DNA from 3 places in the Anaerobacillus sp. 63XJN7_4_ISO-PGPR-S23-413 genome. Region 2 is predicted to be linked to each of the others. Evidence: riboswitches for the same ligand, from Rfam matches in the RefSeq annotation. Region 2 holds a riboswitch; each other region holds the start of a gene.
What was found. A riboswitch is a leader RNA that binds a small molecule or an ion and turns the genes downstream of it on or off. The one in region 2 is predicted to bind S-adenosylmethionine.
Positions count from the first base shown of each region.

Region 1: it holds a riboswitch for S-adenosylmethionine, as region 2 does, so the genes downstream of both, AC0VYO_RS13775 (Na+/H+ antiporter NhaC family protein) here and metX (homoserine O-acetyltransferase MetX) in region 2, are expected to answer to the same signal.
Region 3: it holds a riboswitch for S-adenosylmethionine, as region 2 does, so the genes downstream of both, msrA (peptide-methionine (S)-S-oxide reductase MsrA) here and metX (homoserine O-acetyltransferase MetX) in region 2, are expected to answer to the same signal.

Region 1 covers NZ_CM149688.1:2,598,403-2,608,496, forward strand. Annotated here, with positions in the region: gene AC0VYO_RS13760 (SLC13 family permease) at 1-1,248, opposite strand, end outside; gene AC0VYO_RS13765 (hypothetical protein) at 1,542-2,219, shown strand; gene AC0VYO_RS13770 (ISL3 family transposase) at 2,394-3,617, shown strand; gene AC0VYO_RS13775 (Na+/H+ antiporter NhaC family protein) at 3,693-4,988, opposite strand; SAM riboswitch class I at 5,059-5,162, opposite strand; gene AC0VYO_RS13780 (alpha/beta fold hydrolase) at 5,356-6,195, opposite strand; gene AC0VYO_RS13785 (YolD-like family protein) at 6,357-6,686, opposite strand; gene AC0VYO_RS13790 (Y-family DNA polymerase) at 6,701-7,957, opposite strand; gene AC0VYO_RS13795 (M4 family metallopeptidase) at 8,480-10,094, shown strand, end outside.
Region 2 covers NZ_CM149688.1:3,354,342-3,364,435, forward strand. Annotated here, with positions in the region: gene ilvC (ketol-acid reductoisomerase) at 1-388, opposite strand, end outside; gene ilvN (acetolactate synthase small subunit) at 422-943, opposite strand; gene ilvB (acetolactate synthase large subunit) at 940-2,661, opposite strand; gene ilvE (branched-chain-amino-acid transaminase) at 3,035-3,940, opposite strand; gene AC0VYO_RS17585 (O-acetylhomoserine aminocarboxypropyltransferase/cysteine synthase family protein) at 4,810-6,108, opposite strand; gene metX (homoserine O-acetyltransferase MetX) at 6,110-7,198, opposite strand; SAM riboswitch class I at 7,349-7,459, opposite strand; gene AC0VYO_RS17595 (TlpA disulfide reductase family protein) at 7,673-8,098, shown strand; gene ltrA (group II intron reverse transcriptase/maturase) at 8,188-9,423, opposite strand; gene AC0VYO_RS17605 (hypothetical protein) at 9,390-9,695, opposite strand; gene AC0VYO_RS17610 (anti-sigma factor domain-containing protein) at 10,035-10,094, opposite strand, start outside.
Region 3 covers NZ_CM149688.1:2,015,714-2,025,807, reverse strand. Annotated here, with positions in the region: gene AC0VYO_RS10955 (hypothetical protein) at 1-108, opposite strand, end outside; gene cydC (thiol reductant ABC exporter subunit CydC) at 333-2,042, opposite strand; gene cydD (thiol reductant ABC exporter subunit CydD) at 2,039-3,772, opposite strand; gene AC0VYO_RS10940 (hypothetical protein) at 4,030-6,273, shown strand; gene msrA (peptide-methionine (S)-S-oxide reductase MsrA) at 6,321-6,959, opposite strand; SAM riboswitch class I at 7,071-7,184, opposite strand; gene AC0VYO_RS10930 (Na+/H+ antiporter NhaC family protein) at 7,272-8,675, opposite strand; gene fni (type 2 isopentenyl-diphosphate Delta-isomerase) at 8,871-9,914, opposite strand; gene AC0VYO_RS10920 (glycosyl-4,4'-diaponeurosporenoate acyltransferase CrtO family protein) at 9,895-10,094, opposite strand, start outside.

The sequences.
Region 1 (10,094 bases), 760 kb from region 2:
TTCAAGAACCGTTAATTGCTCCCCAATCCAATTCGCAAGTCCTGATTCCTGAAAGCCAGAAGCAATGGCGAGTCCGGCTCCAAATAATAGAAGAATTCCCCATGGTAATCCTTTTGCTGTATCCCAATCTAAAAGAAAGGCACCTTTTTTCGAAGGGGCAGGTATAAGAAAAAGTAATAGCGCTGCAGTCATCGCGATGACAGTGTCATTTATATTCGGATTAAGCTCACTTAAAACAAAGGAACGGCTAATCCAGGCAACCGCAGTGAAAGAAAAAACTACCATAATGACCTTTTCTTCCATAGACATTTTCCCAAGATCCGCTTTCTCCTTATTAATCACCTCTTTCCCGCCTGGCAGCTCTTTAACATTCATCGGAAATGCCATTTTCACAAGGTAATACCAGCAGCCAAATAAAAGAAGAACAGTTAAAGGTACGCCAAACATCATCCAGCGGGCAAATGAAATCTCGATGCCATATAGCTCATTGACCACCGCTGCAAAGATGGTATTAGGAGGTGTTCCAATCAATGTTGCTAAACCACCAATTGAGGCACTGTACGCGATGCCAAGCATAATGGCTTTTCCAAAATTAAATTGCGGAATCCCTTCTTGCTTCATATCAAGCTGCTCGGATACTTGATAAATCACCGCCAGCCCAATTGGCACCATCATCATAGCCGTTGCCGTGTTTGAGATCCACATTGATAAAAAGCCTGTTGCAATCATAAAGCCAAGTACAATTCTCTCTGTACTTGTTCCTATTGCTGATATAATGAAAAGAGCAATTCGTTTATGTAAATGCCACTTCTGCATTGTAAGCGCGATCAAAAAACCACCCATAAAGAGAAAAATGGTGTTATCGCCATAAGCTGATGCTGTTAAATCACCTTTTAGTCCGCCCGTTAGTGGAAATAAAATTAATGGTAAAAGAGACGTCGCCGGTATCGGAATGGCTTCTGTAATCCACCACGTTGCAATCCACGCCGTACTTGCTAAGATGGCCAAACCTGCTTCTGAAAGACCATTTGGATTAAAAAACAACATTATGCTAAGAAAAAGGACCGGTCCGAGGATCAACCCCGTCAGTTTCCTTTTATCATAAGCAGGATCTGGTCCAGATGCATAACCTGGATTTTTTTGAGAACTTTTTGAAGGGATTTCCGGCGTGTGTGAAGAAGCGAATGTTAAGAGATCTTTTGCTCGATCATGTTCTTTCCATAATTGGTTCCAAAGGTGTTGTTCCATAGTCATACCTCCTATCGTTCATTAAACTATAGTGTAGAATTCGCTCGCCACATCTGTCAATAAATTCACAATTTTGGTACTTTATTACTCTCTTTCAAGAAAGGACTTTTGATTCGTTTTTCCATTTCCATACAAGTAATTCATTTCAACCCCCTTAAATTTCCATTTGGGGCGAAAATTATAAGTTGATGATATGTTTTTTATAATTCAAAATAAATAAACTCAATGATTAAATGTAAGTATAGATACACAATCCACAACAAGTTGCTCAAAATCGATCCAGGGGGTATATGATGAGAAAGATACAACAGACTACTATTAATTCGGTTGTGAAATACGGACAAACAAAGCTTCCAAAATCAGCTAATACAGAATGTCCAGAATGCGGAAGCGATGCTTCATTTCAACTGAAGTTCGATTATCAAATTAATCAGGCTGTGTTCTCCACGCTTTCTCGCTGCTCTATTTGTAAAGAAGCTGTGCTTTTCATACTCATTAAAACGTCCCATAATGATCGCGGAGAAGAAGTTGAGCTATTCGTGCATCAAACCTCTTTTACACGAGAGCCGCTCGGCAGACTGACTAGCACAGCTAGATTACCCGATGACCTTGAGCGTGTTTATCGCTCAGCAGTGAATGTACATAACATGAAGGATTGGACCGCAACGGCTGTAATGGCTAATCGTGTTCTTGAGAGCATTACAGGTAGTTTTCTATCTGAAAATGAGCTAGGACAGCCACTTTCTAAACAGCTAGAAACACTTGCTAAACAGATTGATTTAGAAGAACCAATTGTAAAACTAGGACACCTACTAGGCAAAGGTAGTAATTTAAATAACCTCCTTTGTCTTGAGAAAGCTACAAGCGAAGAAACGGCCAACTTAATTATCGACTTACTAGATTCACTTATTGAATACTTGTACATTCTTCCTCAACGAATTGTGCATCTTCAAAAACAAATCGAAGGATAATAAAAAAAAGCAGGTAGCTCAAATTGAGCTACCTGCTTTTTAAATGCTCATATCAAATTTTAATGGCTCTATAATATTTGTTGGGGTTTAAGAAAATGAAGCACAAAAATACACGCAAGCTCCTATATCTTTTACACTTGAATTGACGAGAAACAAGAAAAAGATTGGAGTTGCGTGTACGTGCATTTTAACATGAATTTACCCGGATTAGAAGAAGTGATGGTATCGAAAATGGAAGCCATTAATGGCCAGTATCATGTTCATATTGAAGTGCCAAAGAAGGCGCACCAGTGCCCCCAATGTGAAGAATGGACTGTACGTGTTCATGATTATCGGACTCAGAAAGTACAACACCTTAAAGTATTTGAGCGAACGGCTTTTTTGTTTTATCGCAAGCGCCGTTATGTGTGTGCTTGTGGGAAACGATTCGCTGAAAGGAATTCGATCGTCAATCGCTATCAGCGTCACTCAAAGGAATGGAATCAGGCCCTGGGATTACGCGTGGTACAGGGGAAGAATTTCAAGGATACCGCAGCCCAATTTCGTACGTCGCATTCAACTGCGATAAGGCGGTTTGATGAAGTCGCCGCACCAACGCTTCAAGAAGTGAGTGATCTTCCTCGTGTCATCGCTATTGATGAATATAAAGGAGATACCGATGAAGGAAAATATCAAGTTGTCATTGCGGATGGAGATACAAAGCAGCCTTTGGATATCCTTCCTAATCGCTCCATTGAGACCGTAAAGGACTATCTTCGCAAGAAGGGGTCGCGAGTTGAAGTGGTGATCATGGACATGAGCTATGCCTTCAAGTCAGCTGTTCAAAAGGCACTAGGAAAGCCAATCATCGTGGCTGATCGCTTTCATTTTTGTCGCTACATCTATTGGGCATTAGAGCGTGTACGAAGAAGAGTTCAACAGAATTTCCATGATTATGACCGTAAAAAGTGCAAGCGAATGAAGCATGTTTTTTACAAGCGATATGAGGAGTTGAGTGAGAAACAAAAGTGGTATCTGGACCGTTACCTTGGATTATCCGAGGAATTACGAAAGGCTTACGAGTTAAAAGAAGCGTTTCGAAGCTGGTTTGAGGAAGCGAAACGAATCGGTCAAGAGAATCCTAACCAAGTTAAACAGTCTCTGTATAATTACTACAAAACGGTTGAAGCAGCGAATATGAAGGAGTTCAGACAAGCCGTTCAAACACTTAAGAACTGGCAACCAGAAGTCCTGAATAGTTTTGCCTTGAACTATAATAATGGTTTTATCGAGGGTTTAAACAATCAAACGAAGGTCATTAAGCGAAATGCCTTTGGTTTTAAGCGATATGACCGCTTACGAAGAAAGATCCTTTTACATCATCAGTACAAAAAAATTCGTCATTTTCAACTAGGATAAGGAGTAGGAGATGAATCTCCTACCCCAACATTTGATTTAGAACCATTTTAATTCAAGATTCTGTTTACTATCACTTTAGCCCTTTTTCGAAATAGAGGGATAGTTGATGAAAATCGCAATAATTCCTGCAATAGCAATGAGGATTGGATAAATTGAATACGGTAGTAGAGCGAGTGGCGAAATCGACGCAAGACCTGCTACTGCAAGCACCTGTGCCCCATATGGGAGCATGCCCTGTATACTACCTGAGAAAATATCAAGAATACTAGCAGACTTTCGTGGGTCTACCCCATATTCTTCGGAAATGTTTTTCGCAAGTGGCCCCCCCATTATGATCGAAATGGTGTTGTTAGCTGTTGATAAATCAAGCACGCTTGCGAGACCGGCGATACCAAACTCTGCTCCTCTACGAGAAGTTACTTTGCTCAGGATTTTGTCCAATACGTATTGTATTCCTCCGTTATGCTTAATGACTTCAATCATCCCTCCGATGACGAGTGCAATCATGGCAAGGTCTTCCATCCCTTTTATGCCCTCTGTAACCGTGGAGATCAGTCCACTCATTCCAAATGTTCCGTTATATAAACCTACAATCCCAGCAAATAAGGTACCACTTACAAGTACAATAAGAACATTAACACCAGCGATCGCTGCGATCAGTACACCTAAATAAGGGATAATTGTAACGAAATCAAATGCGTGATCTCCTCCAACCGTTGCTTGCTCTCCCATCGTTAAAGCACCATAAATAATGGCTGTTACGATAGCAGCTGGCAAGACTATAAAAAAGTTTACTTTGAATTTATCTTTCATTTGCGTATTTTGTGTGCGTACTGCCGCAATCGTAGTATCTGAAATCATAGAAAGATTGTCACCAAACATTGCCCCACCTATGACCGCTGATAAAGCCAGTGCCGGGGCAACTCCGGTTTGCTCTGCAATTCCAATTCCAATGGGAGCAAGTGCTACAATCGTTCCCATCGATGTACCCATCGAAATAGAAATAAAACAGCCAATGACAAACAAACCTACGATTAAAAGATTAGCCGGTAGAATTGATATACCTAAATTAACAATCGAATCTACTGCTCCAATTTTTTCAGCTGTTCCGGCAAACGCCCCAGCCAGTAAAAAGACCAAAATCATTAATATGATATTCGTATTACCTGCTCCACGACAAAACACTTCCACTTTTTTCATAAAGCTTTCTTTTCGATTCATCGAAAGAGCTACGCCCGCCGCAACTAGAGAAGCGAGAATAACAGGCATACTATAAAAGTCCTTTGTTATGATAGCTGTACCAATAAAAAGCACAATAAATATTCCAAGGGGAAGTAAAGCCAGGCCGTTCCCCTTTATTTCTTTCTCCATTATTCATGTCTCCTTCATCTTTTATTCTGTCTCAATAAAAAAAGCCCACTTCAAGAGAAGAAGGCTTTTGCACTTATCTCTCAAGATTTCTCTTGCTGGAAGCAGCACCTTTCTGATGATCAGAGGTTGCTGAAGCTTCTTTGGGCCAGGTCCCTCCACTTCTCTTAATAAGAAATATACAATTATTAATGAGCGCATGCTTCATTTTACTTTTTCATAACGAGCTTTACTTTATCACGCATTATTCTGATGAGTCAACTTTGATTAACTGCATCAAAATAAACTCCTCATCCTTTAAGGAGTTTACCTGATTAACTAGTCTGGTTCAAGCTTTGTATGACTACCAATTTTTGCAATAGATCAATCTTTATTTTCCTAAAAACCACTCAATATCCTTCATAATCGATTCCGGTTTTTCTTCTGGTAGAAGGTGACCGGTTTTTTCATAGATGATCAGTTTAGCATTTGGGAGATCCTTACTGAGACGCTTCCCAATTTTCAACGGCACAACTCTGTCATTTTCTCCCCATATTAGTAGGCTAGGTGTATGAATTTGATTTAGTTCAACTTCTGACAAATCTCCTTCGCGATCTCGAATCATCCTAACTAATGACCGAAAGATACCCTCATTGAAGAAAGGTTGGATATATCCATCCATCATTTCTTCATCGATAAGGGAAGGATCATAAACACAATTAAGCAAATTTCCTCTAACACCTTTTCGATAAAGCCACCTTTTCAAGTATACCGAGAAAAAAGGTAAGTACGATGTATACACTAGACTCTGTTTAGCCTTTTCAAGATATCCTGAACTGCACAGTAAAATATTCTTACTAACGAGATCATCTTTCATAGCCGAGACTCTCATTGCTACTTGCCCACCCATAGAATGGCCGATCATAACAGTATGATCAATTGAAAGCCTTTCTAAAAGTTCAACCACCACTTCCGCATAATTATGATAAGAGTGGACAAAACGATTAGACTTTTCACTTTTTCCGAACGGAGGAAGATCAATGGCAACAACAGTATATGCCTTTGTTAATAATGGTATCAATCTTCTGAAGCTGAAGCTCGACGATAGAAAACCGTGAAGAAGCGTTAATACTGGCCGATCGACGGCTGTGTCATTTCTATAGTATTCATAGTGAATATCAATTCCTTTGATCTTTTCCGTATTTTGTTTAAGATTTTGAGCTAATAGCATCTTTCATCTCACTCCGGATTTTGAATTCATCTGATCTGATTCACCCTTCGTTTCTAACCAGACAGGATGGTCTCACTTATTCAGGTTTGACTTTATACTTATTTTACCCCAATCCTGAAATGAAAAACTTTTTTTACATCTGAGAGGATACTCCATTTTTTTCATTCTAACTCTACGTGCACAAGGTCCAGCAGCTTTATCGTTGTCCTTTTTTCATTATGGTCAATAATACGCAGTTCTTTCGTAAGTGGATCTACATAGTGCACATATCCAAAGAGAGTTTTCGTTTCTCCCCCACTAAAGTGTTGAAAACAAAGCGAGTTGTGATTGGCCATTGCTTCACATATTGTTTCATTCATTTCCGCCATTCTTTGTTCATCAAGTACCGGCTTTTCACTTTTTTTCTCTTCGGTTTTCCAATCTCTTAGCTCTTTCACATGCTCAGGTAACATCATTGACGTCCATTTTATATTTCCGCGATCACGAATCACGCTTCTTCCCCCTTCTATGCTTTATGACCACCCACAAGTTTACTTCTATGCAGTGCCGTACCGGCCTTTGTGTATGAAACGGCACGAAGCAGCGCATCTGAGCCATATTTCTCACGGATCGAATCCATCACATATCCGAGATCCCGCTGCTTTGGGCGTGACGCGTTAAATAAGTCCAACTGCACTTCTTCATCATTGCAAATATTTGAAAGGGTAATGGAAATCTTACGAACCGTTTTTCTTTCAAAGAACTCCTCAAATAACTGAAGACATACATTGTATATTTCGAGCGTAATAGCAGTCGGGCTGTGGATACTCCTTGAACGGTGAAAGCCACCCCCGCCTTCTTCTTTACTATAACCAATCCCAAGGCTAATCGTACGCCCTGCCTTCCGGGCTTTTCTCGCACGTCTTGCAACTTCTTCACTCATCTCAAGAATGACGTGTTGAATGTCTTTTTCGTCATGGTAATCTCGCAACAAAATTTGGCTTTTCCCATAGCTAATCTGTCCCTGCATAATCGGCGCACCCATTTCAGAAAGATCGATGCCCCACGCATGATGATAGAGCTGATTTCCCATAATACCGAATTTTTCTTCTAGTAGATGTAGCGGGTAATGCGCAAGCTGCTTTACATTCATAATCCCCATTCGATTTAACGTTCGCTCGACACGCGATCCGATACCCCACATTTGACTTAGCGGGGAAAGCGGCCAGAGTTTTTTAGGAATATCTTCATAAGTCCATTCTGCAATCCCTTTTTCTTTCGCTTCCAGATCGAGACAAAGCTTTGCCATTAAAAGATTTGGGCCAATCCCTATGGCACATGGTAATCCGAATGTCTCTCTTATTTCATTTCTGATCTTGTGAGCTACTTCAAATTTGTTCCCCCAAAGTCGTTCTGTCCCATCAACCTGCAAAAACGATTCATCAACGCTATACGTATGGATACATTCTGATGGTACATAACGATGAAAAAGCCTCGTTATTTCCATTGATTGTTTTAAATATAAAGACATTCTCGCATTAACGATATGAATGTTTTTATTATTTGGAATTTCAAATAGTCTGCTCCCTGTTCGTATTCCAAATTCCTTTTTTAGTGCCGGAGACGCTGCTAGCACAACACTTCCCTGTCGCTCGGTATCACCAACAACCGCGAGATAGCATGTAAGTGGATCAAGCCCCATCTCTACTGCTGAACAACTTGCATAAAAACTTTTCATATCAATACATAGGATTGTTTTCTTTGGAAATTTAGAATAATCCATTTGTATCCCCCCTTCTCCTAATCAAAAAGAACGTTTGTTCCCTTTATATATACCCGTATTTTAACCGAATATACGTTCTCTTTACAATAAGCACTTTCTTCCAATCATAAAACGATTCACTTAGCATCACCCTTTTTTCTAAAGTAACGAAAAGTACCGGAAGAAGAGTAACAATGAACTTAACGATATTCACTCGAAAGTTAGTCATCAGAGCACATACGTATTGGAGATCCTACACTTGTTCCATTAACAGATAGGGAAGTAGAAATACTCGCGCATCAATCTCTAAACGCACAGAAAAAGAACCAGGATATGCCGTTTCATATGGTCATTAACGCCCTTATTTATTAGCACACCACCTCCTGAGTCTAAAGAACCAATACCTTTTTTTAAATAACAGGTATATCTCCCTATAACTCTATCCAAAAGGATAGGTCTTAAATATCAAAATAGTTTAAATAGTTTGAATACTAAATCTTTTATGGTAATGTTAGCTCATCTTAATCACGAGGGGGATATAGAATGGGAAAGAAAAAAAATTTACTTTCAATCGGGTTATCAGTGGGGCTCGTTAGTACCATGCTCGCACCATCCTCAACATTTGCAGCAGCAGATACGAATATGAATAAAGAAACAGGAACACCTTCTTTTGTTTCAGGAAAACTAACAAAAGTAAGCTCTCAAAATGCCAATCAAGTACTATTTGATTACTTGAACGAACAGAAAAACCTGTACAAGTTTAGTGGATCTTCCGCTAAGGATTCCTTTAAAATCCTATCAAAAGAAAAGGACGATCTTGGTTTTACGGTTTTTCGATTACAACAACTTCATGAAGGAACACCTGTTTATGGTTCAACTCAAACGGCTCATGTTGATGAAAGTGGTATTTTAACAGCCGTATCAGGTACAGTTATTCCAGACCTTGGGTCGAAGAAAGAGCTTAAAAAAACAACAAAATTCAAGAAACAGGACGCCGTTAAAAAAGCAGAAGAAGATCTCGGTTTTTCACCAGCCTATGAACAAAAACCCGAATCCAACCTTGTCGTCTATACTGAAGGAGAGTCTGCAACGTATGCTTACCATGTGACCTTGAACTTCCTCTCGCCTGAACCGGGTAACTGGCAATACATAATTGATGCAACAAGTGGTGAAGTTCTAACAAGCTTCAACGCTCTACACGAAGCAAAAAAAGAAGGAGTCGGCAAGCCAGGTGGTGGTGACAATGTTACCGGAACAATTAAGACGGCAAGTGGAACTGGTGTACTTGGTGATCAAAAAACGTTCAATACGCTACTTTCCTCTTCAACTTATTACTTGAAAGACACTACGCGAGGTGGCGGAATCTTAACATATGATGCGGCAAATCGCACAAAACTGCCAGGCTCTTTATGGGCAGATTCAGATAACTCCTTTAACGCAAGCTATGACGCGGCTGCAGTCGACGCTCACTACTATGCAGGAGCGACGTATGATTATTATAAAGATGTCTTCAACCGAGATAGTTATGACGGAAACGGTTCACCACTAAAGTCCACCGTACATTACGGACGCAACTACAATAATGCGTTCTGGAACGGAAGCCAGATGGTCTATGGTGATGGAGATGGCTCAACTTTTGTATCCCTTTCAGGTGGTGAAGATGTTGTTGCTCATGAATTGACACACGCTGTCACTGATACAACAGCTGACTTAATTTATCAAAATGAATCAGGAGCACTGAATGAATCCATGTCTGATGTATTCGGAACGCTTGTAGAATACTACGACAGCAATAACCCTGACTGGTTAATCGGAGAAGATATTTATACACCAGGTACATCCGGGGATGCTCTTCGTTCAATGTCAGACCCATCCCAATTCGGAGACCCTGATCATTACTCTGTCCGCTATACTGGTTCTCAAGATAATGGCGGCGTTCATATCAACAGCGGCATCATGAACAAAGCAGCTTATCTGCTGAGTGAAGGCGGTACATTCTATGGGGTAACCGTATCAGGAATTGGAAAAGACAAACTCGGCGCTATTTACTACCGCACCCTTACGCAATACTTAACCGCTTCTTCAAACTTTAGTCAGATGAGATCAGCAGCAGTACAAGCTGCCACTGATCTTTATGGAAGCGGAAGCTCAGAAGTTC
Region 2 (10,094 bases):
TTGGAGCAACAAGGAAAACATCCACATCTGATGGGGGTACAACTTGATTGAAGTGAACGTTAAACCCGTGAGCAAAGACTAGCGCATTTCCAGCACGAAGACCTGGTTCGATTTCCTCTTTGTACACTTCAGGCTGATACTCATCTGGAAGAAGAATCATGATAACATCTGCTTCATCACTTGCTTCCTTTACTGTTTTTACATCAAAACCATCTTCCTCTGCTTGATTCCATGAACGCCCTTTACGTAAGCCGACTGTTACATCAAAACCACTCTCGCGAAGATTTAGTGCATGCGCATGACCTTGAGATCCGTAACCAACTACTGCGATTTTCTTTGCTTTTAGCATTCCCTCGTTGATATCACCGTTATAGTATACTTTTGCCATTTTCATTCATCCCTTCATATTTAGGTTTATTAGTTAATTTAAAATGGAATACTGTTTCAAATCTGTTACTGACTTTTGACTTCCTCTTGGAAAAGCCGTTATACCTGTTCGAACCATTTCCTTAATGCCATATGGCCTGAGAAGGTCTAAAATCGCTTCAATTTTGTCGGAGTTACCCGTTACTTGTACGGTAATGCTCTCTCGACTGACATCGATGATAGAAGCCCTAAACGGCTCAATAATTCCTGAAATCTCACTTCTAATTTGGGCGTTACTTATAACCTTAATTAACGCTAATTCTCGGACAACGATAGCTTGATCCGTTATATCAGTTACTTTCAAAACATCAATCTGCTTATTGAGCTGTTTGATCAGCTGCTCAATCTTCGCATCACCGTCGACATTAACGACAAAGGTCATTTTGGATACCCCTTCTGTCTCGGTATGACCAACCGTTATGCTTTCAATGTTAAATTGCCGCTTGGTCATCAACCCCGTAATGCGGTTTAGAACACCACTTTGGTTAATCACTGTTGCAGTTACGATTCGTTTCATGGTTTCACCCCAATCATCTGATGAAGCCCTTTACCAGGCGCAATCATTGGATATACATTTTCCTTTCCAGCTACTCTACAGTCGATCAAAACTGGATCTCGGTGAGAAAAGGCTTCTTCAAAAACAACTTTTGCTTCTTCTTCATTGGTTACTTTAAAAGATTGGATACCGTAAGCTTCACCAAGCTTCACAAAATCTGGCTGTACAGGTATAAGGGATTGAGAATAGCGTTCTTCATAAAAAGCTTCCTGCCACTGCCTCACCATTCCAAGCGTCTGATTGTTCATGATGACTACTTTCACAGGAAGGTTTAACTCTTGGAGAGTCGATAGCTCCTGTAATGTCATCTGAAATCCCCCGTCTCCTGTAAGAGCCACAACCGTTTGTTCAGGGAATGCGAGCTGTGCTCCAATCGCGGAAGGGAAACCAAAGCCCATCGTGCCAAGTCCACCAGATGTTACCCATCGGTTGGCATCTGCAAATGCGTAGTACTGAGCCGCCCACATTTGATGTTGACCAACGTCCGTCGTAACAATAGCGTCTCCCTTCGTGTATTCATGCACGAGTTCAACTACTCGCTGTGGAAGAAATTCCGTTGAAGATGTTTTCTTCCAAAGTGGGAAATCTTCACTATTTTGAGTTAGCACCTTACGCCAATCCTCTGTATCTGGAACTGGTGAATCAATATCTAGAAGCTTCTTCAATGCCTCTCTTGCATCAGATACGATTGGAATCTGAGTAGGAACGTTTTTCCCAATTTCTGCAGGATCAACGTCGATGTGAGCAACCGTTGCATGAATGGCAAAATGGTCAAGGTTACCTGTTAATCGATCATCAAATCGTGCTCCAATGCTAATTAACAAGTCACATTCATAAAGTGCCATATTCGCTGTGTACGTTCCGTGCATTCCTCCCATTCCAAGGAATAGAGGATGATTGCCAGGATAGCTTCCTAAACCAAGTAATGTATTGATGACTGGAATGCGATGCTTCTCAGAAAAAGCGACGAGTTCTTTTCCTGCATTCGCATGGAGAACACCAGCTCCAGCTAAAATCACCGGTTTCTTTGCTGCACCAACCGCATCCGCGAGCTTCTTGATCTGCAAAATGTTTGGCGAGAAAGTTGGCTGATAGCCGGGTAGATGAATAGTAGAATCATAGCCGGGTGAAATGGTTTTGTTCGCCACATCCTTAGGGATATCAACTAGAACTGGACCGGGACGTCCTGTTGTTGCAATATGGAACGCTTCTTTAATAATTCTTGGTAGATCCTGAACGTCACGCACCTGATAATTATGTTTTGTAATTGGTGCTGTAATTCCCATAATGTCTGCTTCTTGAAAGGCATCTGTACCAATCACCGTACTTGCAACCTGCCCAGTGAAGATAACCAGTGGTAATGAATCCATCATGGCATCTGTAATCCCCGTTACGAGGTTTGTTGCTCCTGGACCTGATGTTGCAATAACTACACCTGGTTTCCCACTAACCCTCGCATATCCTTCAGCCGCATGAATGGAACCTTGTTCATGCTTTGAGAGAATGTGTTTAATTGGCGATCGATAAAGTGCATCATAGATCGGAAGAACTGCTCCTCCCGGATATCCGAAGAGAACTTCAACATTTTCTTTTTTTAAAGAGTCAATCAATACGTCTGCCCCGGTCATTTCCGCTGTTACCGCTTCGGCTTCTGGTTTAGCCTTCGCCCGCATATTCATACCCTCCAATGCTTTATTGTGTTGCACGCCTCCGTTCGATAACGGGTTTGCGTATTTCACTGTTTATTACTAATAAAAAAAAGCCTTCTCATCCCTACGCCGCTTTTTTTACGGTCCATAGGGGCGAAAAGACTTCACGGTACCACCCTACTTTGCGACAAAAAGATGCCGCCTCATGAGCAAACTGCTCGTTTTGATAACAAGTGTTTTTAGAACACTTGGCTGATCCTATGTTACTTGATTCAGATCAGCACTCGGAGGGGATGTCGATACAGGGGGTAATACCGGCTTCCACCACTACCGGCTCTCTGGTTAATACCAATTCCTGTTTCTTTTGCCTCGTCATCGATTATTGATATTTATTTTGTAAGAATTATCCTGCTTGAACGTCTCGTTTTGAAGGGTAAACACTGACACCATCGACAGTGACGATATCTCGAAATGCTCCAAGCAACTCGTTCGTCGTTTTACCCGGCTTTGCTTCACCAATTTCTCGACCATCTACTTTTACGACCGCAATAACTTCAGCAGCTGTTCCAGTTAGGAACACTTCATCTGCAACATAGACATCATGACGTGTGAAAGTCTCTTCCCTCATGTCATATCCCTTTTGTCTTGCTAATTCCATAATGGCATTTCGCGTAATTCCTTCTAATGCACCAACATATCCAGGTGGTGTTTTGATCACATTTCCTTTTACGATGAATATATTATCAGCTGATCCTTCAGCGACATATCCCTGATCATTTAACATTAGAGCTTCGCTGACACCAGCTAAATTCGCTTCGATTTTTACAAGAATGTTATTTAAATAGTTGAGCGATTTAACCTTCGGACTTAAGACATCCGATCGGTTTCTTCTACTTGCTACCGTTACAATATCAATTCCTGTTTCATATAATCGCTTAGGGAACAAGGCTAGTGATTCTGCAATAACGATCACTTGAGGTTCCTTACATGTGAAAGGATCAAGTCCCAGGTTCCCAACTCCGCGTGATACAACAATGCGGATATAGGCATCCTGAAGGTTGTTTTTCTTCAGCGTTTCCACAATAATGGCGGTCATTTCCTCCATAGTGTGCGTTATTTTAAGCATAATTGAATGAGCTGAATCATACAGCCGTTGTAAATGATGTTCTAATCGAAAAACATTTCCGTCATACATGCGAATTCCTTCGAACACCCCATCGCCATAGAGAAAACCATGATCGTATACAGATACTTTGGCATCTTCTTTCTTCACAAATTCTCCGTTAAGGTAGATCCACTGTTCACTCACCTTGTTCACTCCTTTCTGTTTGTTAAGTAGACGCAGTAAAGCGTTAGTGTTTAATGATAGGACCAACGTAATCCGGGGTCCTAATTGTGTGTTTGAGTTATTTGAATACTTTGTTTAATTGAGGATTATATTACGCCGGTTTGGACTTAAGGTCAACACCTAAAATATAAGTTTTTTGATAATTTCGATATATCAATCTATTTGGAAACGCTTACAACGTTGGTATGCGTGAGATTTAATCACACGAAAAATTTTTAATTATAAATTCAATAAAACGCTTACAGTTTTAGTTGTTTTATGACAAGGAAATTTAAAAGAAAGATCTGGATCCATCTGTACCTTTTCTTGGCCAAGCCCTCTCCTGATCTTTAAACCATTCCCAAAAAATTTTAAATATATCTTATATACTTTACACCTGCCAACGCCATACGCAGTGCTATCTTCTGTGAGAATTCCTATACTGAGCTATAACTCTTTCAAGTATATACCTGGATTTTTCTAATTATTTTAGCCAATTTGATAAAAACTGAATTAAACAACAAACCTATCTCAATGAGTAGCATCATAGCGAAGCTCTCGTTTTTATGAAAAAGCATAGTAGAAAAAATCACGACTCGATTTACTTATTGAAAAGAAAAAGATTAAACTAGGAACGACCAAACGGCTTAGTCCTCTTTCGTAATTGACCATTGCATCACCAAAAAGGTAAGCTTTCTTTCTGTATGTTTATTTACAGTTGTCATGTGTATATATGATGAGCTTTGAAGACTAGCCATCTTAGTCTCTCATTCAACATTAGACTTAATGAAGTAAAAAACTGCTAAACTAAAAAAAGCTCTCTTCAAATGGAAGAGAGCTTTAGTGCTGAATTATACGTTAGCTTCAACTTTTGCTTTTGCAATGGCCTGATCCAGGTCAGCAATTAAATCATCAATATGTTCAATTCCAACAGATAAACGAATGAGGTCATCTCGCACACCGGAAGCTGTTAGCTCTTCCGCACTTAGCTGCTGGTGGGTCGTGCTAGCAGGATGAATAATTAAACTTTTCGCGTCTCCCACGTTCGCTACATGAGACCAAAGTTCAACTGAATTAATGATTCCTGCTCCGGTTTCGCGTCCTCCCTTTATTCCGAATACGACGACAGCTCCAGCGCCTTTAGGTAGATACTTTGGCACCAATTGATTCGATACGTGATCCTCATCTTCAGGATAGCTCACCCACTCAACTGCCGGATGATCTTTTAAGTAAGAAACGATTTTTCGAGTATTTGCAATGTGCTCTTTCATACGAACATGGAGTGTTTCTACACCTAGGGCAATTTGAAAAGCGTTAAATGGACTAAGCGCAGCACCTGTATCTCTTAGGAGCTGGACCCTTGCTTTCACGATATACGCGGCTTCGGGTAGCGCTTCTGCGAATACTATGCCATGGTACGTGTGATCGGGTTCGGTGAAGCCCGGGAACTTAGGTGAATTCCAATCAAATTTACCACCATCGACAATAATCCCTCCCATTGTGGACCCGTTTCCGCCAAGCCATTTTGTGGCGGAATGAACGACGATATCTGCTCCATGCTCAATTGGTCTACAAAGATACGGAGTAGCAAATGTATTGTCTATAATAAGTGGGATTCCAGCTTCATGTGCAATATCTGCTACTTTTTCAATATCTAATACATGTAGACCCGGGTTGCCTATCGTTTCTGCAAAAATAGCTTTCGTATTTGGAGTAATGGCTGATTTAAATGATTCCAGATCTTCAGGATCAACAAAATTGGTCTTTATTCCGTATTTCGGAAGTGTAGCAGAAAAGAGGTTATACGTTCCACCGTATAAAGTCGAAGCAGATACAATTTCGTCTCCGCTATTGGCTACATTTAGAATGGCAGTTGTAATGGCAGCCATACCACTTGCAAGAGCTAGTGCTCCAACACCACCTTCTAGTTGAGCAATACGTTCTTCAAGTGTACCGACTGTAGGGTTGCCGATGCGCGAATAGATAAACCCTTCTTCCTTTAAGGCAAATAAATCGGCTGCGTGATCAGTATTATTAAATCGATAAGCATTCGATTGATAAATCGGTAGAGCCCTTGCGCCTGTAGCTGGATCAGCTTGTAAACCTCCATGAATTCCAATTGTCTCCAAATTATATTTTTTCTCTGCCATTTCACTTCACTCCTTCGATATTTTTAGTTAATGTTACTTGTTCCTTTATAAGCGGTCCCCATTTATCAAACTCAACGAGAAATCCATCATGACCAAATTTCGTGTTGATTAAATAAAACGGAGAAGAATGAGCTTGAGCAAACAATTTTTCTAAATCTTCTGGAGGATAGATTAAATCCCCTTTAAATCCAATAGCAAGAATGCTCGCTTTAATGTTCTTGATGATGGATATAAGATTACCTCGCCCTTTACTAATATCATGTGTGTCCATTGCCCTTAATAAATACAAATAGCTATTTGCATCAAATCGGCTTACAAGCTTATTTCCTTGATAGTGTAAATAAGATTCCACTTCGTACTGTGCTTCTTTATGATTTTCTTCTGAAGTTTCGATCGCCGCTCGACCGAATTTTTTTTGAAACATTTCATCTGTCCGATAAGAAATCATACCGATCATTCTTGCAGTTGCAAGCCCCGATGTTGGCTGGTGATGAGGATCGTAGTATCCATCCTTCCAATCAGGATCGTTTGTAATAGCAAATCTAGAAATCGCGTTATAAGCTATTCCATACGTATTTAAGCTTGGAGTTACTGCAAGTGGAATCAGATGCTCCATTCCATCTGGGTAAAGGGCACCCCATTCAAGAACCTGCATTCCTCCAAGTGATCCACCAATCACAGCATGAAGGTGATCGATACCTAACACTTCAAGTGCCTTTTTCTGTGAGTGCACCATATCTCTCACTGAAACAAATGGGAAGTCCGCTTTATACTGTTCTCTGGTGACTGGATTAATCGATAGCGGTCCTGTAGAACCGTTACATCCTCCAAGAACGTTAAACGTTATAACTTGAAATTCGGAAGTATCGATATAGCCATCCTTTCCTATTAATCCTTTCCACCAGCCGGGCTCCGAATCACCAATTGTATATTGATTTCCTGTTAATGCATGACAGACAAGAATAACGGGAGCGTCTTCTGGTCCAACGCGTTCATAAGCGAGTTCTACTTCATGTAGCGTCTCGCCCGACTCAAGTGTGAACGATCCAATCAATACGTTCTGAGCTTCGTATCTCGTCTCACTTTCCAAACCCCTATCACCCCTTTCGAGCAATCCATCTTTATTCATTAAGGCTATAATAATGAGCCATAAATCTAGAACCAATGCTATAAGAAAACGTCGCTTCAATATAAAAAAACCTCTCCGAAAGACAGAGAGGCTTGATTTATTCATCAGCTCCGCTTATCTTTCAGGATTTCTCCTGCAGGATTTGGCACCTTTTCAAACCACAATTGGTTTGACGGTTGCCGGGCTTCATAGGGCCAGTCCCTCCGCCTCTCTAGATAAGTAAGAATATTTTGTTTTTGTTTAATTGAGTTTATTTTAGCAAGGTGGCGCATTAGTGTCAAACACTTTTTCGGAATTATCATTCTTTTCATTTTTTTAAAGAATGTCTAAGTTAATCCAAATTATCGTGAAACAGAGCCTACAGTGTATTAAGTTTGATTAGAATCGAATTTTTGATAAAGTAGCCTTAGAATAATTTTGAAGAGGTGATTGATAGTGCAAGCGCCGTCCTTTGCGTTAGAAGAAGTACAAAGCGGAGAAATCATCAGCTTAACGGACTTCAGGGGGAAACCAGTTATGATTACATTCTGGGCTTCCTGGTGCCCCGATTGTATGAAAGATTTACCGATGAAAGAACAGTTCTACCAGCATGCAGATACTGATACATTAGCATTCTTAACAATTAACGTGACAGGTCGTGAACGGTCAGAAGAAGCCGGTAAAGATTTCACGATCAAAAACAATCTTCCTTTCCTCGTTTTACAAGACAGTGGACGAGAAACTTACGACAAATTTGGTTGTACAGGTGTCCCAACAACTGTATTGCTTAATCAAGATCATCAAATCGCACATGTGTTCGATGACAAATCATCATTTCTTGATATCGCAAAGGCATTGCCCGACATCATGACATCAAAATAAACACACCAATCGAGTAGGAGGGGGTGACTAACCCCCGACCTCTCACACCACCGTACGTACGGGTCCGTATACGGCGGTTTCATGAAAATCTAACGTTCTTCTAACGACTTCAATCCTAACTTGCGCCAATAGTCGTCATTTAGGGGTCGATGGAGGATTGGGCTACTGGCAACTCGCCAGTAGCCTTTTCTTGTGTTTGCCCATTCAAAAGCTTTCGCTTTTCTTACACCTAAAGAAAGAAGATGTTTTCTCCTTGTCTTTGGGGTTTTCCATTCTTTCCATCGAATCATCCGTAATCTTCTTCTCAACCATGCCATTAATTCTCTGAAGATTGAAGGTGTCTCAGCGAGCTGAAAATAGTTACGCCACCCCACGATGAATCGGTTGAGCTTCCTGATTCGTTCTTCTATTGCTATACTCCACTTTCGTGACGTTAGGCGTCGGAATTCCTGTTTCGCACGGTGAATCGCCTGCTTTGCGACCCTGATCTTCGCTCTTCGGTGTGGGGTGAAACTAAAACCTAGAAACGTTCGTTTCCACGGTCGGTCAATCGCACTCTTTTCTTTATTAACCTTCAGTTTTAATGTCTTCTCGATGAACTGGCTGATATTTCTAAGAGTGCGCTCGGCTGCCCTTTTTGAGCCTACGTAAATCTGACAATCGTCAGCGTATCGGACGAACCGAATGCCTCTCGACTCTAGCTCTTTATCCAATTCATCTAACACGATATTTGAGAGAAGGGGACTTAAAGGACTACCTTGTGGTGTTCCTGTTTGGTTCGTCTGTGTTAAGCCGTTCTCCATAACTCCAGCTTGTAGGTATCTCCGAATGATTCGAAGGACACGACTGTCCTTGACACGATAACTTAATGTACGCATGAGTCGGTCGTGGTGAACGCGATCAAAGAATTTCTCCAAATCGATATCCACCACCCACCGAAATCCGTCATTGATATATTCTTGCGCTTTTCGAACCGCGTCGTGCGCTCGTTTTCCTGGTCGGAATCCAAAGCTTGAGTTGGAAAACGACGGATCGTAGATCCGTTGAAGATAAAGGTTGATAGCTTGTTGGATCAAGCGATCCATGGCGGTTGGAATTCCTAGCTTCCGTTTGCCTCCGTTTGGTTTCGGGATTTCGACACGACGGACGGGTGACGGTTGATAGGTTCCATCCAGGAGTTGGGGTTCGATGTCGTTCCAGGACTCCGAGATCTGGGATTTCAGTTCGGACGTGGGAATGTGATCGACCCCGTGACTTCCTTTGTTTCGCACCACTCGTCGATAGGCTCCATTTAAATTGTTTCGATGAAGTATCTTTTCCAACATGCTTTCTTCCTCCACGTGACAGGTTTCGTTCCTTGTGTGACATCGATTCTCCACGCTCCGTATGCCCTCCGAGACTTCACTCTTCCCTCATAAGTTGAGCTGATATGTTCTGTGTCATCGAATGATGCGTACATCGGAGAAACCTGTTCTCTTTTCATGATTCGGTCCTTCCCGTCCCAACTCGAGTTTGGGGTGGTACTACGACCTCGGCTGACTTCTGATGACTCAGTGGCTTCTTGAAAGTCAGTTACCGCAAGTGTGCGGCTCGTCATCAGATCTCCCCGGGTAAGTGCACAAACTTCCTCTCCATATACCCGCCTTATTTACTACCATTCCCTTTGGTTGTATGGATTTTAATGTGTTTAGCCATTTCGTCCAAGAATGATAGCCTTCTATAAGGTTCGTGTTCCTCAGGTCGGAGATTTGCCTCCAGCTTCCTTCAGATTCCAAGTCGCCCTGGACACCCTTGCCTTTGGCTAACGGTTACTACAACCTTCACCGTTCGGGACTTGAACCCTAAAGCGTGTGCACATGCCGGGCACACTAAAAAAAGCCAGAGGGATCCCTCTGGCTTAAAATAATGAAAATAAAATAAATAATAGCATGTTGCGTTATTTGTCTTTTTTATCTTTCTTGTCTTTCTTGTCTTTCTTGTCTTTCTTGTCTTTCTT
Region 3 (10,094 bases), 1.3 Mb from region 2:
GTTTTCATGAACAATGCTCACAATTTTAGGGCCATCCTCTTTTGATACCTCGAAATTCAGAACTTTCGTACAAAAGGCTAGCGCTTGTTTCATATTAGGTACTTTCACGGTTACACACTCACGTTGTTTAACAATAACCCCCCTCCTTTTTAGATCATCCCTATAAAATTCCATATAAAGAAGACTTCCCCCTTCTTTTTGTCATAGCATTAGTTCTAAGGTCGATTCTCTATTGATTCACAAATCAACATGTCCATTAAAAAAGTCAACAAAAAAACTTCCAATCGCTATTTTCTTTCAGTAAGCGAATGGAAGATGAAACTCCATCAATATTAAAGAAGGACACTTTTCTCTATTTCTCTCATTTGATAGAAATAGCCCTTTATTTTCATCAATTCTTTATACGTACCACTTTCTACGATTTGCCCTGAATCCATTACGATAATTTGATCCATTTGTTCAAGATTGTTTAAACGATGACTGACCAGTAGAAGCGTATCCTCTTTCGCTTGTTCAAAAAGATGCTTGAGAATTGACCTTTCAGTAAGAAGGTCGACTGAGGAAGTCGGTTCATCTAATAACCAGACTCGTTTACCCTTTAAGAAGGAACGGGCGATAGCGAGGCGCTGTTGCTCACCACCAGAAAGGTTCGATCCTTTTTCGTGCACGCTATAATCGAGAGAAAAGTGTTCTAGCTGGACAGCTTGAAGACTTTCCATTAACTTTTCATCGGATAATGACTCTCCAGCTAGAAGCAAATTATCACGAATCGTACCTGAAAAGAAATGATTTTGTTGCAGGACGACATTCGTCTTGCTCCAGATATTCTCTTCGGAAAGCGATTGAATGGAACGATCATTCATCTCTAATGCGCCACTTCCCTCAAAGAACTTTAAGAAAAGTTGTAATAGAGTCGATTTTCCAGAACCACTTGGTCCAACAATAGCCGTTTTTCCTCCTGCTGGAATATGAACCGTTACATTAGTTAATGACTTTCGTATTTCATTTGGATAAGAAAAAGTGACATTTCTTGCCGACAGAGAAAAAGCTTTCTCATTCGGAAGATCCACCTTTTCTTTCTCTTCCACCCTTGGCTTCCCTTCTACAGATGACAGTCTTTTCGAAGCTACTATGCTATCTTGCAAATAAGCAGGCATGATAGCCAATGGCACTGCGTTCTCAAAGGACGTTAAAGAGATCAGGACAAGCATGGCGAGAAACACGCCATCTAGTTCTCCCGTTATGACAAGATATGAACCGATCCCAATAACACTCCAGGTTACAAATAAAGACACAAATGAATTAACGGCTTGATGAAGCACTTCTGCTTTTCCTTCTTTGCTTTGAGCAATCCCATAGTCGTTGGATTTTGTTTTAAGATCGCTTTTCTTTCCTTCAACCTCACTCATGATTTTCAAATCACGATAACCAGCGAAAAACTCAGCTGAATCAGCAGCAAATTCTCCTCTACTTGAACGAACCTTTCGATCCTTTTTTCGAATACTCCACGCAAAGTAACCCGGAATCACAATCCCTGTAAAAATTACTCCAAGTAACATTAGAAGTGCAATTTCGAAAGAATAGAATAGCGTAAACCAAATCGTAACAAGGAATATGAGAATAAAAACTATAGGTGGATAAAAAACGCGAAGGTAAAAATGCTGCAGTCGATCAATATCTCCTACAATTCTACCTAGCAGATCTCCACTGCGATATCTCTGTGACAACCCTGCCGCTATTGGCTCAAGCTTTTTATAAAAGGAGACGCGCATGTTGCTTAAAATGGAAAACGTCGCGCGATGAGAATATATCCTTTCAAAGTAGCGTCCAGCTGCGCGGGCAAGTCCAAAAAATTTCACAACAGCTGTTAAAATCGCTAATGCAAACACAGGTAACGATAAGGCTGCCTTCGAAATTAAATAGCCGCTAGAAGCAAACAAGGCAACAGCTGTTATTCCCGCAATAAAACCAAATAATATTGAGAGGAGGATATCCCGTTTTTCTGTCAGCATCTCACGCCATACAAATGCTAGCTCTCTCATAAAGTGACCTCCGCCTTCTGCGTATCAACCATATCACGATACAACTCACTTGAAGCGTAAAGCGATTCATCGGTTCCTTCCGCGATCAAGTTTCCCTTATCAAGGAGTATAATATGATCGGCATTTCGTATTGTATGGATACGGTGTGCTACAGTAATCATTGTTGCGTTTTTTGATAGTTCTTTGATCGAAGTATGAAGAACTTTCTCTGTATATAAATCAAGTCCCGTTGTTGGTTCATCAAATAAAATAATCTCTGGTTGTTTTATAAATGCTCGAGCAAGCGCAATTCTCTGCTTCTCTCCTCCAGATATCCCTCTTCCGGATTCACCAATAACCGTCTCATAACCATTTTCAAGAGAAGCAATAAACGAGGAAATACCAGCTTTCTCAGCCGCCGCTTCGATTTGTATTTTATCCCTACTTTTTGATCCAATCGCGATATTTTCAGCGATCGTTCCAGTAAACAAATACGGGTTTTGTGATATAAAGCTTATCTTTGAAAACCAGCTTTCTTCTTCTAAACTTGTTAGGGGAATTTCGTCGGCGGTAATGGCACCTTCTTGAGGTGGAAGCAATCCACCAAGCAAATTCAAAAGCGTCGATTTTCCAGATCCACTCCGACCAATCACGGCCGTATTGCTATAAGGTTTAATAGTTAGATCAATAGAGGATAACCCAAATCCACTCTCCTGATAGCGATATGAAACGTTCTTAAACGCCAACAGTGGTGGCCTCTCCTTCGTTTCAAGTAATCGATCTCCCCATTTCATTTCGTCACTTTCACGATGAAGTTCTTCACTTACCTTTTTCATTGCACTCATGCTACCTCTACCAGTATGAAAAGCACTGCCTAGTTCCTTTAGGGAAAGATAGAACTCAGGAGCAAGCATAAGAAGGAAAAAGGCTGTAGCAAAAGACATGCTATTAAACACAATGAGACGAAGACCAATCTCAAGAGCGATAATCCCAATGCTTAACATTGAAATAAGCTCAAGCATAAGGGATGAAACAAACGCAACCTTAAGAACTTCGAGCGTTGCATCTCGATAATTCAAGCTGCTTTCTTCCATAATCGAGCGATATTTCTTCGATTGACGAAACAAGTTCAACGTAGTCAAACCCTGAATTGTATCAAGAAAGCGACCAGAAAAAACGGTCATCTGCTCTAGCTTCTCCTCGGATTTTTTCTGAGTACGAATGCCGATAATAATATAAAAGAGTGGAATGAATGGAGCCGTCACGATCATTATTAGCCCTGTTTCAATATGCTGAGTTGAAACTGCGATTAGAATAAAAAAAGGAATAACCGCCGTTTTAAACACTTGTGGAATGTATTGACTATAATAGGAATCAATCTCATCCACCGCATCTAGTAAAACGCTCACTTTCTGTCCAGATTGACCCTGGTAAGACGTTAGAAGTGCGTCTCGAGAAAATTTATTCAAAAGCGCTTCTCTTATTCTTTGTTTTACAATAGCGGCCATGTTAACGCCTGCTTTTCCCATTAAATAAGATACGCAAGGGCGTAGCGCCATGACAATCAGTAAGCCAATGAGATACGATGAAATGTCTGAATATGCTAGTTTTTCAATAAATACCCGATTCACTATTTCTACTGTAAGAAAAGCCTGTACAATAATGGATGCGCCAATCATAAGAGCACCTAAAATCATAAACAAGTGTGTGATTTTAAAACCTGAAGCATACGCTTTAAGTTCGTTCTTCACCTGATCCCCCACCTTTAGTTTCACAACAAACATACGTTTGTGAAATATTTCACATTAATTCTTAATTCCTATTGTACGACTTATACAAAGGAGAAGCAAATACTACGCAGCGATTATTTTTACAATTAAATGAACGAAATCTGTGCTAGAGTCATCGAGCCACTACTTATTCAATTGAGGCATTCTTAGATTTAGCATTCTTCCTTATTTCCTATTTGCTATAATGAAAGCAGCAGGATAAGAAATGGAGGATTAGCGTGGAACACGAACCTGAATTTGAAAAAACGCGTAAAAATACACACAAACGAAATAAATTAAAGCATTTATTGATTTCTTTTACTCAACCATTACAATCCTTCTTTAAAACCATATGGAAAGGAGCTTCTTACGGCGCTCTTTTTATGACAATGCTGCTAATCTTTTCGATTGGGTTTGATTTTCATACTGGACTGGGTCAAATAATGGACGTTATTCTTTTCCTATTAATTGCAGTTGTCAGTACACTGCTCACCGTTAAGATTGGTACATGGTTCATAGAGCATTTCAAAAGATTACCCTCTCTTCTCATTGCAAGTATTGGAGTCTCGCTTGCTATAACCATTTATACATTAGATCAATTTCGTCAATTAGAGAACATCCTTCCGCTCTCCTATCTCTTAATTGCAGTCGGTATCATCCTTGGCGCTATGTTCGGATACCCTCTTTCTAAAGGCATCAAAAAGCCAATGTCTATGATCATGCTACTGTTTGGTGTTTTAGCAACGTCAGCTTTTTCATACTGGTTATTCACACCTGGTTTAATGAATGATCGTCTCTCTATTAATGTAGAGCCGCTCTCACCTGTTAGTGATAACCCTTCAGAATACGGCTCATTTGATGTAACTACTTATACATATGGAAGTGGAAAGGATAAGCAACGTCCTGAATTTGGGGAGCAAGTAGATATTCAAACGATGTCAGTTAACGCTTCAAGTATGATTGGAGAATGGTCCAAAGAACGCGAGTGGTTCTGGGGCTTTAAAGACACCAATGTGCCACTTAATGGACGTGTATGGGTGCCTAAAGGAAATGGTTCTTTTCCTCTTGTCCTTATTGTCCATGGAAACCATAAGATGGAGGACTTCTCAGATGAAGGCTACAATTATTTAGGTGAGTTACTCGCTAGTCGTGGCTTTTTAACAGTATCAGTAGATGAGAACTTCTTCAATTCATCATGGTCTGGTGGCCTCGCAGGAGACATTAATGGACGCGCTTGGTTGCTGCTTAAACATATTGAAGAAATGGAGAAATTATCTTCTCAAAAAGATAATCCATTATTCAACAAAGTGAAGATGGATCAAATTGCTTTAATAGGTCATTCTCGCGGTGGTCAAGCTGCGATTTTAGCAGCAAAATTCAATGACCTTGATCGTTACCCAAATAACGGGAACATGACTTTTGATTTCCATTATAATATTGAATCTGTTATCGCACTTGCACCGACGGATTATCAAACACTTTCAGATCGAAAAATCGAAGTGGATGATGTCAATTATTTATTACTTCAAGGTTCTTATGATAGTGATTTATCGGAATTCGAAGGCGACCGACAGTATAATGGGATTGATTTAACTGGCAGTAAAGAAGCTATGAAAGCAGCCCTTTATATTGATCGCGCCAATCACGGACAATTTAACACAACGTGGGGAGAAAACGATACGTATTTCCCTTTCACGCTTTTATTAAATAAAGAGCCTCTTCTTAAAGGCACTGAACAACGACAAATAGCCCGCACATATGTTGCTGGCTTTCTTGAGGCGACGCTTCATCAAAATGAGTCCTATCAACCGATGTTTGAGGATTATCGCTATGCTCTCGAATGGCTACCTGATACAACATACATTAGTAAATATGAAGATCCTTCGTATCATATCTATAGCACCTTTGAAGAGGACGTTGATGTCACAACAGCGACATCTCCCTATATCACCATAGAGACTAATAGCTTGCTGCAATGGTATGAAGGAGAGCTTGAATTTCGACGCGATAAAGAAAGAGGTACTCATGGGGTCTTTTTGAAATGGGATCATTCCTATTCAAAGAACGGCACATACAAATTAAATTTCAAGAAAGCCCTTCAGGATCCATTTGCTTATACAATGAACAGTTCATTAACATTCACAGCAGCAAACCTTTCAGATCCATCTGACCAGCAACCTGTTGATTTCACAATCACGGCTAGTTCAGATAACGGAGCATCCGCTAGTGTTAAGCTGAGTGACGTCATGCAGTTGCAAGGTGTTCTTCCTATTCAACACACAAAAACAAAATACTTTGAAGAAGGACGTTATGGTGAACCTACTGAACCGGTTCTCCAAACCTTTAATATTCCGATGCAGCGATTCTTAGAAGCAAACAATGCCTTTAATCCGAAGAAGATGAATGCTCTTACGTTCGAATTTAATGCATCAGAGAAAGGAAAAGTCTTTATTGATCAAATAGGTGTCAATCAAGGTGATTAACTAAAAAAGGCCTTCCCTCATGACAATGAGAGAAAGCCTTTTTTCTATTATGAAATTTTGCAAGAAGACTGTCCACGCTTAGCAAGATAGCTTTGATGATACTCATCTGCACGATAGAATGAAGTGATTGGTACAATTTGCGTCACAACTGGTTTTTTGAAGCGTCCAGATCGCTCGAGTTTTTCTTTTGCAATCAATGCTATTTCTGCCTGCTCATTTGAGTGGTAAAAGATCGCTGAGCGATAGCGTGTTCCGACATCTTCTCCCTGTTTGTTTAAGGAGGTTGGATTATGATTTTCAAAGAAAACTTCTACAAGTTCTTCATAAGAAATGAGAGAAGGATCATATTCAACTTGTACGGATTCGGCATGGCCTGTTAATTCAGAATAAACATCTTCATAAGTTGGATTAATCGTCTCTCCTCCTGTAAACCCTGCTGAAGTTGAAATAACACCGTTCAATTGTTGAAATAGCGCTTCTACTCCCCAAAAGCACCCTGCTGCAAATGTTGCTTGTTCCACTATGACCACTCCGTTTCCTTTTCTCTGTATGGTTTTATTTGATCGAGCATATATGTTTTCTAATTCATTTAGTGATAACATATAAAGTTGCTTTTCACCCTTCTTATATATCCCTTGTGAGAGAAGGGCCTTAATAAGCTGTTGTTTTCTTGCTTCGTTATCCATTAGTGTATGCAATATCAGTCTCTCCCTCTACTAAAACATATTTCCAAATGAGGGTGCATAAAAAAACCCTCATCTGCTCGAACAGAAGAGGGTTTGGATAGACCGAGCCTCTTCTCATTTTTCGACTTTCGTCGCAGGAATTAGCACGGTTCCAATTGAACATAAGTTCATAGGTCCGTTGCCGAGGTATCTAAGGGCCAGTCCCTCCACCTCTCTGAATAAGAAGATCCTTTAAACAAAGGATTATTAAGTTAGTCCCAATAATAAATGGTTTTAAAACGGATGTCAATACAAAAGTACTCATAAAAATAATTATATTACAAAAGAGATAACAAAGTAGCCAGCTGCTGCTAATCCCGCCGCTAATAAAGCTGGGCCAAGCTTAAATTTCGCATATGTCATAGGATTCAACTGCAAGATCCTCGCAACTGTATTCGTATTGTCACTTAGCGGAGAAGCAAAAGCGCCAAATGTCCCACTCGCAAACACGGCTCCAATGACAACAGGTAGATCTGCTCCTGTAGAATACCCTAATGAAATACCGAGCGGCATTAAAATTCCCCATGTGCCCCATGATGAGCCAATAAAGTATGAAATAAACGCCCCAACGAGAAATAAGACTGGTGGTACAAATAAAGTAGGAATCCAATCAAGGTTTGAGGTAACAAAAGACGAGAAGCCAAGAGCTTCTGTTGAAGCTGCTAAGCCCCAAACGACAGTAAGCAAGACGATGACCGGCATCATCTCGTTACCACCTTCGATAAAATAAGTAACAAGGTCCTTTAAAGAAAAACGCTGAAATAAATAGAAAATGAACGTTAAAAGTACTGTAGTGAGAAGTGCAAAGACCATCGCGTCGAGGACATCTGCCTCAATAAACGCCTTGATTAAAGAAGTAAACCCCTTCTTATAACCACTCCAATATGTAAGAAGAAGTGTTAGGAGAATAACTCCTCCAAGAGGTATTAATAAATTCATCGGTTTCGTAGGAAGATCCTTCGCCACAGCTGGATGACAATCTTCCCATTGATCATCAAGCTTTTTTTCCACATTACCTGCGTCTGTAGCTGGCGTTTTTCGATGATGGAAAAAACTCAAATAAAAGCCAATCAATAAAATACTAATCGAAAAAAAGTTGTAAGGGATACTTTGAAGAAAGTAACGATAGCCATCTCCTTCAATGCCTTCTGCTTTTAGTGAAAGCTGCACAACAGATGACATATAGCCGACAAAAGCGGTAGCAATTGGCATTAAGACAATAACTGGAGTTGCTGTCGTTTCTATCACAAATCCAAGCTCCTGAGGAGTGATTTTCACTTTATTTAAAAGAGCTTTCATGATTGGGGCTACCGTTACAATGCGGAAACTAGGAGCACTAAATGTTCCTAGCGTTGACACCCACGTCAGAAATAACGCTCCTTTTTTTGAGTTGATTTTGGATGAGGCAACTTGAACAAATCCTTTTATCCCACCAGTATATTTCATCAATCCGATTAAGCCCGTAAACATATATAGAAAAAGGACGATTTTAACATTATTTTCATCTTTCAAACCAGTCATAATAAATTCATAGAACTGTTGTAAACCAATGATCAATCCAGGTTTGTATATAAATGATGCTGTTAGCAAACCCGCCGTTAATCCGGGGATCACTAGTTTTGTTTTCATCGCAATGATAATGACAACGATAAACGGAAAAATGGATAACCAGGCCATTAGCGTCGCCCTCCTTAAGCTCTAGTTTGCTCTCTAGAGAACGACCTATACTACGGGAACCGATAATGTTGATTCCTCATTCGTCTGAGCAAGTCGAGTTGCTCGAAGTCATTGGTGCCATATGGTTTAAATAAGACAAATTGAACATCGTTCCTTAACTTATTCATACAAAAAAGCCAGAGCTCAGTGCTCTGGCTATTTCTTTTTTAATGCGCTATTGTATTTTAATCTATTGATCGATGCAGCTCCAATTCCAAACATAGCTGTTCGTAATTCGAACTCAATTCGCTTTAATTGATCTGATAGCGCTTCTTCACTATCATCTACTGCATTTTCAAGTAATGCCCTACCAAATCCGGACACATCCGCCCCGAGAGCAATAGCTTTAGCTGCATCCACACCATTTTTTAGTCCGCCACTTGCAACCATCGGGACATCGGGATGCTGTTTCCTTACATCAATAATACAATCAGCTGTCGGGTTACCCCAATCTTGAAAAGCTTCGGCAGCTTGTTGTCTTAATGTTTGATGGGAACGAAAACTTTCAACTTGAATCCAGGATGTTCCACCCGCTCCAGCAACATCAATAAAACTGGCACCTGCACTTATAAGACGCTGAGCACTCTTCGCATCGATTCCCATGCCAACCTCTTTAATACCGAGTGGAACAGGGATCGCTTTTGCTACTTCTCGAATTTTATCGATTAAATCTTGGAAATTTGTATCACCCTCAGGTTGGAATACTTCTTGTAATGGATTTAAATGAAGCAGAAGCGCATCAGCTTGAATGAAGTCAATCGCTCTCTTACACTCTTCTACTGTAAAACCATAATTGAGTTGAACAGCTCCAATATTGGCTAGTATAGGAATGGTTGGTGCATGTTTTCTTACGTCAAATGAATAAGCGGATTTCGATTCTTGAATAGCGGCACGCATTGAGCCTACACCAAGCGCCCAACCATGTGCTTCAGCAGCTTTGGCAAGACGTTTATTAATCTCCCAAGATCGCTCTGTACCGCCGGTCATTGAGCTGATCAGAAATGGCGTCTTCAATTTCTTATTAAGAAATTGAGTGGAGATATCGACTTCATTATAATCAATTTCTGGTAGTGGATTATGCTTAAAACGATATTTTTCTAACCCCGTCGTAAGTCCCTGTCCTTCCACGTCTTCCGTTAGACAAATATCAATATGTTCGTTCTTTCTTTTTTCGGTTTGATCAAACCCCAAGTGTTCCAATGGAATTCCCCCTGCGCTGCTCTTTTTTCATCTGTCGATGTAATAATGGTTTTAACCTGAGTCGATTGTACCTTTGTATAAGAATAAATGGAAGATTAACTATTAAAGAATACCCAACCATTACTAAACCAATACTCAAAGGATTCCATAAGAAAAACAAGAATGAAGGTGGTATGAGAA